DNA from 2 places in the Pseudarthrobacter sp. SL88 genome. Region 1 is predicted to be linked to the other one. Evidence: riboswitches for the same ligand, from Rfam matches in the RefSeq annotation. Region 1 holds a riboswitch; the other holds the start of a gene.
The links. A riboswitch is a leader RNA that binds a small molecule or an ion and turns the genes downstream of it on or off. The one in region 1 is predicted to bind cyclic di-AMP.
Positions count from the first base shown of each region.

Region 2: linked by a shared signal. The riboswitch ahead of OVA06_RS14015 (C40 family peptidase) and the one ahead of OVA06_RS14655 (hypothetical protein) in region 1 are both predicted to bind cyclic di-AMP.

Region 1 covers NZ_JAPPRD010000001.1:3,251,901-3,256,269, reverse strand. Annotated here, with positions in the region: gene OVA06_RS14670 (phosphatase PAP2 family protein) at 1-248, shown strand, start outside; gene upp (uracil phosphoribosyltransferase) at 261-896, shown strand; gene OVA06_RS14660 (glyoxalase superfamily protein) at 942-1,310, shown strand; gene OVA06_RS14655 (hypothetical protein) at 1,488-2,237, opposite strand; cyclic di-AMP (ydaO/yuaA leader) riboswitch at 2,240-2,397, opposite strand; gene OVA06_RS14650 (sensor histidine kinase) at 2,531-4,024, opposite strand; gene OVA06_RS14645 (response regulator transcription factor) at 4,031-4,369, opposite strand, start outside.
Region 2 covers NZ_JAPPRD010000001.1:3,102,059-3,106,427, reverse strand. Annotated here, with positions in the region: gene OVA06_RS14025 (metal-dependent transcriptional regulator) at 1-295, shown strand, start outside; cyclic di-AMP (ydaO/yuaA leader) riboswitch at 437-655, shown strand; gene OVA06_RS14020 (M23 family metallopeptidase) at 666-1,496, shown strand; cyclic di-AMP (ydaO/yuaA leader) riboswitch at 1,625-1,806, shown strand; gene OVA06_RS14015 (C40 family peptidase) at 1,877-2,563, shown strand; gene OVA06_RS14010 (NlpC/P60 family protein) at 2,721-3,500, shown strand; gene OVA06_RS14005 (HNH endonuclease) at 3,747-4,247, shown strand.

The sequences.
Region 1 (4,369 bases):
ATCTGATCCGGCGGCGGGAGCACGCGGGGCCCGCGCCATCGTTTGAGCGTCCCGTGGTGCGCGATGTCGTCGCAGACGCCATGCACCACGACAGCGCAACGCATGGCCGCGGAACGGACCACGACGGCGGGACTCACTTAGGCGGAACGGACCACGGCGGCGGGACTCACCCAGGCGCGCATCCAGGCAGCCGCGTCAGGCATCAGGAGCCCGGAGTAGGGGACTCCGGCAGGGACAGCGCCGGATGATAGCTTTGAGCAATGCGCACTCTCGTTGTGGACCACCCGCTGGTCGCCCATAAGCTCACTGTCCTCCGGGATAAGAACACCCCTTCGCCCGTGTTCCGGCAGCTGACCGAAGAGCTAGTGACACTGCTGGCGTACGAGGCCACGCGCGAGGTTCGCACCGAACCGGTCACTATCGAGACTCCGGTCAGCACCACGGTGGGCACGGCCTTCACCAAGCCCACCCCTCTGGTGGTCCCCATCCTGCGCGCCGGCCTCGGCATGCTGGAGGGCATGACCAAGCTGGTCCCCACTGCAGAAGTGGGTTTCCTGGGCATGGCCCGGGACGAGGAAACCCTGGACATCATCACCTACGCCGAGCGCCTGCCTGAGGACCTTACCGGCCGGCAGGTCTTCGTTCTGGATCCCATGCTGGCCACCGGCGGAACCCTGCGCGAGGCCATCAAGTTCCTGTTCAAGCGCGGGGCGTCGGACGTCACGTGCATCTGCCTGCTGGCGGCCCCGGAGGGCCTGGCCAAGCTGGAGGAGGAACTGGGCGAGGCAAACGTGCACATCGTCCTTGCGTCGATTGACGAGAAGCTGAACGAAAAGTCCTACATCGTGCCCGGCCTTGGAGATGCGGGAGACCGGCTGTACGGCATCGCCGGCTGAGGTTCAAGCCTTCCGCGCACAAGTCCCCGGCCGTAGCCTGTGGCAATGGACTGGAAACTTGAACTCGTGTTTGTCCCCGTGTCCGATGTGGACCGCGCCAAGGATTTCTACGTTAATAAAGTGGGTTTCAACGCCGACTTCGACGAACGCCCGTCGGAATCCATCCGCTTCGTGCAGCTGACCCCGCCCGGTTCAGCGTGTTCCATCTGCATCGGGGAAGGCCTCACTGACGCTCCTCCGGGCACCGGCTCCAACCTGCAGCTGGTGGTCAGCGACATCCAGGCCGCCCACGACCACCTGAAGAACAATGGGGTGGCGGTCAGCGATGTGGACGTTCAGGACTGGGGGCACTTCGTGTACTTCGCGGACCCGGACGGCAACCGCTGGGCCGTCCAGTACATTCCGGGACGGTAACGGCACGTCCCAGCCCCAAACCGCTCGGTGGCCGTTAGCGCCAATCCCAAAAATGGCTACCTAACGCACGGGGTAATTGGTGCCTCGCAGGAAGGGCTGCAGATACGACGACGGCCGCCGCTGAACCGGTAGGGTTCGGCGGCGGCCGGTCGAAAGGGCCTCAACGTGTGAAGGTTTTTAGTACCAGTTGTTGCCCAGGTGGAAGTTCAGGGCGCCACACGGGGACTGGTAACGCTCCTTGATGTAGTTCAGGCCCCAGTTGATCTGAGTGCGGTAGTTGGTCAGGTAGTCGGGGCCGGCGCTCGCCATTTTTTCGGCGGGGAGGGACTGCACGATGCCGTAAGCGCCGCTGCTGGCGTTGGTGGCGGTGGTGGTCCAGTCGGATTCCTTAGTCCACAGGGTGACCAGGCACTGCATCTGGTCCTGCGCCCATCCGTAGCTGGCCAGCTGGCCGGACGCGTAGGCCTGTGCGCCGGCAGGATCGTTGACGGCGACGACGGGAGCAGGCTCGGGAGCGGGAGCGGGAGCGGGAGCAGGCTCCGGTGCGGGAGCAGGTGCCGGTTCCGGTGCAGGAGCCGGGGCGGGCGCTGCGGCCGGGGCAGGTTCCGCAGCGGGTGCGGGCGCCGGTGCCGCCTCCTGGGGCTGCACCTTGAGTTCGGCGGGCGCCGAGGCCGCAGGGTTAGACCGGATTTCGCTCTTCTCGATGCTCATCTGGGAATCGGTGGCAGCGGGGGACTCGGAGCCGGTAGCTGCCACGCCGGAAAAGCCGTCCGTGGCCTGGCCTGCGGCGCCTACGCCCACCAGCATGGCTGCGGAGACTGCGAGGACCGCGGCGCGCTTGCCGAAGGAAGACTTCTTGCGGGTTTCAGGCTGCGCGCTGTGGCTCGGGGCCGATTTTGGGCGCGGTTTTACCGTGAATTTAGACATGTTTGTTTCGCCTCTCACACCTGCGGAGTTAGCTGTCGGGTTCGGATGAGGGCATCCGGCCGCACGGCAAATACACGTGCTGGCTTAACCCCAAGGGCAGTACTGCGTTGCCCGGGACGTGGGTCCCCCGCCTCTGCCTCAGTTCAAGCGAAATCCGGGAAGTGGCAGAGCTTGGCGTCATCCGGATATGCGGCCCGAACGGGAACCGCACTCTATCGACGGTACAGGAGAGCGGCGCTTAAGTCACATTTAGGTAACAGACGTCACGACGACGGCGCGTCGCCTTGGCGAATTCAGGCCACGGTCGGCAGGCGAAGCGCAAACTCCGTCATCCCCGGCCGTGATGTGACCGTTACCCGCCCTCCGTGGGCTTCCACGATGGACTGGACAATGGACAGGCCCAGCCCGCTGGTGCCCTCGGCAACGGCCGCGCCGGCCTGGTCGCCGCTGCCCTTGCGGGCCGCGTCTGCGCGGGCGAAGCGCGAAAAGACGTGGTCCACGAAGTCAGCCGGAATGCCTCCGCCGTCGTCCGTGACCGTCACGACGGCGGCGCCGTCGGGTGCCGTACCGACGCCGGCCACCACGGTGGTTCCGGCAGGGGTGTGTTTCCGGGCGTTGGACAGCAGGTTCATGAGTACCTGCCGCAGCTGCGCGCCGTCCCCGTTGACCAGCACCGGCTCCGCAGGAAGATCCAGCCGCCAGGTGTGGCTCGGGGCCATGACTTTTTCGTCGCTGACGCTTTCCACCACCAGCTGCGTCAGGTCCACCTCGGCCAGCTTGAGCGGCTGGCCCTCATCCAGCCGCGCCAGGAGCAGCAGGTCCTCCACCAGTGCCGTCATCCGCTCGGACTGGCTTTGGACCCGGGCCAGCGATTTCTGCCCATCGGGAGTGAAGTCCTCCGTCATCCGCATCAGCTCGGTGTAGCCGCGGATGGCGGTCAGCGGGGTGCGGAGCTCGTGCGAGGCGTCCGCCACGAACTGGCGCACCTTGGTTTCGCTCTTCTGCCGGGCTTCCAGGGCGCTGGCTACGTTGTCCAGCATGAGGTTCAGTGCATGCCCCACACTGCCCACCTCCGTGCCGGGGTTGGAGTTCGACGGCGGCACCCGCACGGCGAGCGCCACCTCACCGGCGTCCAGGGGCAGTTCAGACACCCTGGTGGCAACTTCGGAGAGCTGTTCCAAGGGTTTCATTGTGCGGCGGATCAGTACGGTCCCCACGAGGCCGATCAGCAGCAGGCCGCCCAACGACACGAACACGAAGGTCCACACCAGGGACCTGAGGGTACTTTCCTTGGTAGCCAGGGGGAGTCCTGTGACCAGGACATCGCCGGAGTTTGTCTGGACCGCGATCAGCCGGTAATCACCGCTGGACATCGAACGGTCCACGGGCCGGGAGTTGGCGTCGAGCGCAAGGAGCGTCTCCTTGTCCTCCGTGGACAAGGGCTGGCGGGTGGTGTCAGAGGCGAGGAAGCCGCCGGAACTCACCTGGCCGTTGCGGATGCTCGCGTTCACGGTGCCGATTCTCTGGCCCCGGGCGTCCAGGGGGTCCCGTCCGTTGAAGCCGCCAAACGGCGGGCGGCCGGGGTTGTCGGCAAGGTTTGCGGCTTGGCTGAGCTGGTCATCAAGCTGCCGGGTCAGGAAGGCGTCCATCGATGCGTAGCTCACGATGCCAACGGCACCGCAGATGGCGATAAGCAGGGCCATGGCCAGGGCAATCAGGCGGGTGCGCAGGTGCCAGGTTGCCGGCCTGAGCCAACTCCGGGCGTAGGGAGCTTCTGAAGTGGCCATGGCGTGCTACTCCGCCGGCTTGATGACGTAGCCGGCCCCGCGGACGGTGTGGATCATGGGCGGATGGACGGCGTCGATCTTTTTGCGGAGGTAGGAGATGTAGAGCTCCACAATGTTGGCCTGGCCGCCGAAATCGTAGTCCCACACCCGGTCAAGGATCTGGGCCTTGCTGATGACACGCTTGGGGTTTTCCATGAGGTAGCGGAGCAGCTCGAACTGGGTGGCCGTCAGCTGCACATCATCCCCGGCGCGGGTGACTTCCCGGGTGTCGACGTTGAGCACCAGGTCGCCCACCACCAATTCGGCAGTGTCCATGGCTGCGACGCCTGAGCGCTGAACCAGCCG
Region 2 (4,369 bases), 150 kb from region 1:
ACTGGCCGCACTGGGCGGGCACCCGGAGCTGTCCTTGGCCGATGGAGCGATCAGCCTCCTTGAGGCCATGAAGACGTACGGCCCCGCCTCTGCCGTGACCATCAGCCGGCTGGCCGAGCCCATCCAGGTGGAACCCGAGCTCCTGTCCCAGCTCGACGAAGGCGGCATCCGCCCCGGAGCAGCGGTATCGCTGGAGCGTGTAGGGGACTACATTTCCGTCCGTGTTCCGGGCATTGAAGGCGCCCTGGAACTGCCTCCTGAAGTGGCTGCCCACGTGTTCGTAGCCGTCAACTGACACCGTTAAAGCCCTGCTTTTACCCCGTGGGAGCTGGATCACGCAAACATAACGGAATTGTTACTAAGGGACTTAAGCCCCTATAGTTGAACGAAAGCGTTGATACTTAAGCGTTACCTGATCTGGAGCCGAGCTCTGCCAGCGGATCAGGAGCACCAAGTCATAACTGGCAGAGGCGGGGGAACCACAACTGGCAGCGGGGGACTGCCTTGGGGTGAAGTCCGTCAGCAGCAAGCCTCTTCCAGTGAAGGAACCTTCCGGGGATTTCTCTGTGCCGCAGCTTGCTTACGGCGGACCGGGTCTGTGAACTCTCTGACCCGAATCCGACAGCTAACTTCGCAGGCTATCCAGAGAGGAACCCTTCTTGACCATGCAGACCCCCCGGGGCCGCCGACGCGCGGCCGGCCCCGCTGCTACGCCGCGTGCTGTCGAAACCGTCCAGGCTGCCGAGACCTCGCGCCCCCGCGATCTCCACCGTGATGCGCGCCGCCGTCGGGGTCCATTCCGCCAGATAACGGAATTCGCCTCGGCCAGCGGCATCGGCCAGAAGGCCGGCATCGCGCTAGCCGCCACCGGCCTGGTGCTCACCGTGACCGTTCCCGTCACCAGTCCCGTCATGGCCACTGACGCCAGCGGAACCGGTGCGGTGGCCGCCTCGTCGGTCACGCCGCAGCCCGAGATTTCCGCGGAAGCAGGCGCCCAGATCGACTTCAGCCGCTCCGCCGTCGTAACCCAGGCGGACCCTGACGGCAAGCTCAAGCAACTGCTCAGCGCCCAGTCCGCAGCGTCGGTCTCCCGTGCTGCGTCCGCCGGTAGCCTCGGGGCTCCGCTGGCCACCATGGCGACGGCATCGCCGTTCGGCTACCGCGTCAGCCCCATCACCGGCGGAACCGGCGACTTCCATCGCGGGCAGGACTATGTTGCCCAGTGCGGTACCTCCGTGATGGCTGCCGCCACCGGAACCGTGACCTTTGTGGGCTGGCACCAGTACGGCGGCGGCAACAGGGTGGTGGTGGACCATGGCAACGGCCTGGAGACCACCTACAACCACCTGTCGTCGTTCAACGTGACCGAGGGCCAAACCGTCTCACGGGGCGACGTCATTGCCCTCAGCGGGACCACCGGCGCTTCCACGGGCTGCCACCTCCACTTCGAAGTCCAGGTCAACGGCGAGGTCGTCGACCCCACCGGTTGGCTCTAGCCAAATGATGGTGGACTCTCGAATGGCTGTGACCCGCCGTGACCTGAATGTGACATTCAAACAAAACTGCTGTACCGTCTAACTCGCGTCAACTTTTCCGAAGTTGACGCTCTTGAGTGGATTGCCTAACTCTGCCACCGCTCAAGGTCCGTTCGCATTTCATCGTCTGGCAGGGGCGGGGGAACCAATTTTGGCCTTCTTGTTTCGAAGGCCTTGGGGTTAAGTCACGAAAGCTTCCTTGGAAGCCGTGTGGCCGGGTGACTCCCATCCGAATCCGACAGCTCACCTCGCAGGCATTGGGAGAGGCTACCTTCGTGTCTTCACGCCATAATGCTGCGCGCCACCGTGCGCAAACGGTTCGTACCAACCCTTTGGGCGCCGTGTCCAAGGCTGTTAGTGCCAATGCCGGGACAGTGGGTCGCCAGGCTGCTGTAGTTGCAGCCGCTTCCGGCCTCGTCCTGGGTATGGGCCTGCCGGCCGTCGCGGATACCACCGCGGGCGTCTCGGCATCCACCGAGTCGGGTTCGGCCCAGACCGCCCTTGCCGTCACCGCGGCACCTACCGCCACTGTTTCCTTCGAGCGCCCGGTCATCAAGACCACCGCCGCTCCGAAGCCGGAGCCGGTACGCACCCAGTCCACAGCTTCAGCAGCACGGGATGCCGGCAACGCCGTCACCGCAGCCGCTGACTCAACCGAAGCTGCTTCCGAGAAGCTCGCGGAGACTGTTTCCTCCGCTGCCACTTCGGGCATCGCAGCTATCGCGTACACCGGCATTGGCCACCCGTACGTGTGGGGCGGCACCACCCCCAATGGCTGGGACTGCTCCGGATTCACCCAGTGGGTCTACGCCCAGGCCGGCATCAGCATCCCGCGCGTCAACGCCTGGAACGCCATGAAGCCCACCTCCACTCCCCAGCCTGGCGACCTCGTCATGCAGAACGGCGGCGCACACGTTGGCATCTACGTCGGCAACGGCATGATGGTCAGCGCGCTCAACCCGTCCCAGGGCACCCTCCTGCACGCGGTTGCCGCTACCGGAACCTCCTCGTTCTACACCATGAACTAGTTCCCGGGGCCACAGGCCCCAGGAACTTTTTCTTTGCCCCCGCTTTTCGCTAAATCACACATCCCCGTTCGGGACGTGCCGGCGTACCCCCAAGATGCCGGCGCGTCCATAACCCCCGTGTTGCCTACAGGCCCGGGGACAACGAAAGAGAGAACTGATGACGACTCGTGCTACCGCACGGCATCGCGCCGAAGTCACCAAGACCAACTCAATCGCCATCATCGCCAAGGCTGTCGGCGGCAACGCCGGCGGCGTTGGGCGCCAGGCAGCGGTTATCGCCGCAGCCTCGGGCTTGGTCCTGACCAGCGGCATCGCCGCAAACGCAGCTGACACCAACATCCAGCGCGACTCCGCTCCTGCATCCGCCTTTGAAGTTGGATCAGCCGTTGAAGCCCCGATCTCCGCGGCGTCCACCATCAACATCTCCTTCGAGAAGCCGGCCGTCAGCACCAGCCCGGCTCCGGTGGTTGAGGCAGAGCCCGAGGTTGAGGTCCAGGAAGCCGCTCCGGCTCCGGCTGCCGAGGCCGCCACCGCCCAGACGGCTGCAGTGCCGAAGGTCACCGCTACAGTCACGGCGCAGCCAGCGTCTGCACCCCAGGCGTCTGCCAGCGGCAAGGGCGCAGCAATCCTTTCCGCAGCCTACGCCCAGCTCGGCGTCAACCAGGACTGCACGATGCTCGTCACCAACTCACTGGCTGCCGTGGGCATCAACTTCCACGACTGGCCCGCCGGTTACCTTTCCCTTGGCCGCACCGTCAGCGCTGCCGAGGCCCAGCCCGGCGACCTGATCTACTACGCCGACGGCGGCGCCGGCATGGCCCACATCGCTGTCTACGCCGGCAACGGCCAGGCTGTGCACGGCGGCTACAACGGCAACCAGACCGTGGTCTTCAGCGCCAACGTCGGTTCCGGACCGGTCTTCATCCGCGTCAACTGATCCCCCCGCGAGGGCTGGCCGGTACGGCCGCCCCTCGGAGTGAAAGGACCCCTGCCCACGCGGCCGGGGTCCTTTGCCGTTCACGGGCGGTGCGCCCCGGCGGCCGTTCCTGACGGTAGGGTGTGCCGTGATTAGCTGATCCTGCATTTCTTTGTTTACTCTTGTGGTGTCGATCCATAGCCCGGACATGCCGAGGGCAGCCGGCCCTCGTGCCCCTGACGGGTGCGGCCGTGAAGAGGTACGTGCATGCGCACTCTCGTTCTGAATGCTGGATATGAACCGCTGGCGGTTATTACTTTCCGCCGGGCGCTGGTGCTTGTGCTCACGGGCAAGGCAAGCGTGGTTGCCGAGGGCGAGGATCCCGTTGTGGGTCCGCAGGAAATCCTGGGCCGCCCCTCCGTGATTCTCCTCAACCGCTACATCCGGCCCAGATACAACCATGCCACCGCCGTCAGCCGGCGCGGCGTCCTGAGACGCGATGGGCACAAGTGCGCTTACTGCGGAAAAGCGGCGCACACGATCGACCATGTGCACCCCAAGTCACGGGGAGGGGCGGACTCCTGGGAGAACCTGGTGGCAGCCTGCCTGCGCTGCAACAACGTTAAGGGCGACCACACGCCCGCTGAAATGGGCTGGAAGCTGCGATTCGAGCCGGCACCGCCGCACGGCACCATCTGGCAGATCAAGGAACTGGAAAAGCCCACGCCGGCGTGGGACCCGTTCCTCCTGCCGGAGCGGGCCGCGTAAGGTGCGCTGTTTGTCTGGCCGGTCCTGACGTGTTGCCTGCGCTGGCCGCCTGGCCTGACCGCCTGACCGCCTGACCTGCCGAGTGCCTGGACTGTCCGAAGGGCGTCCGGCACTGGCTACGC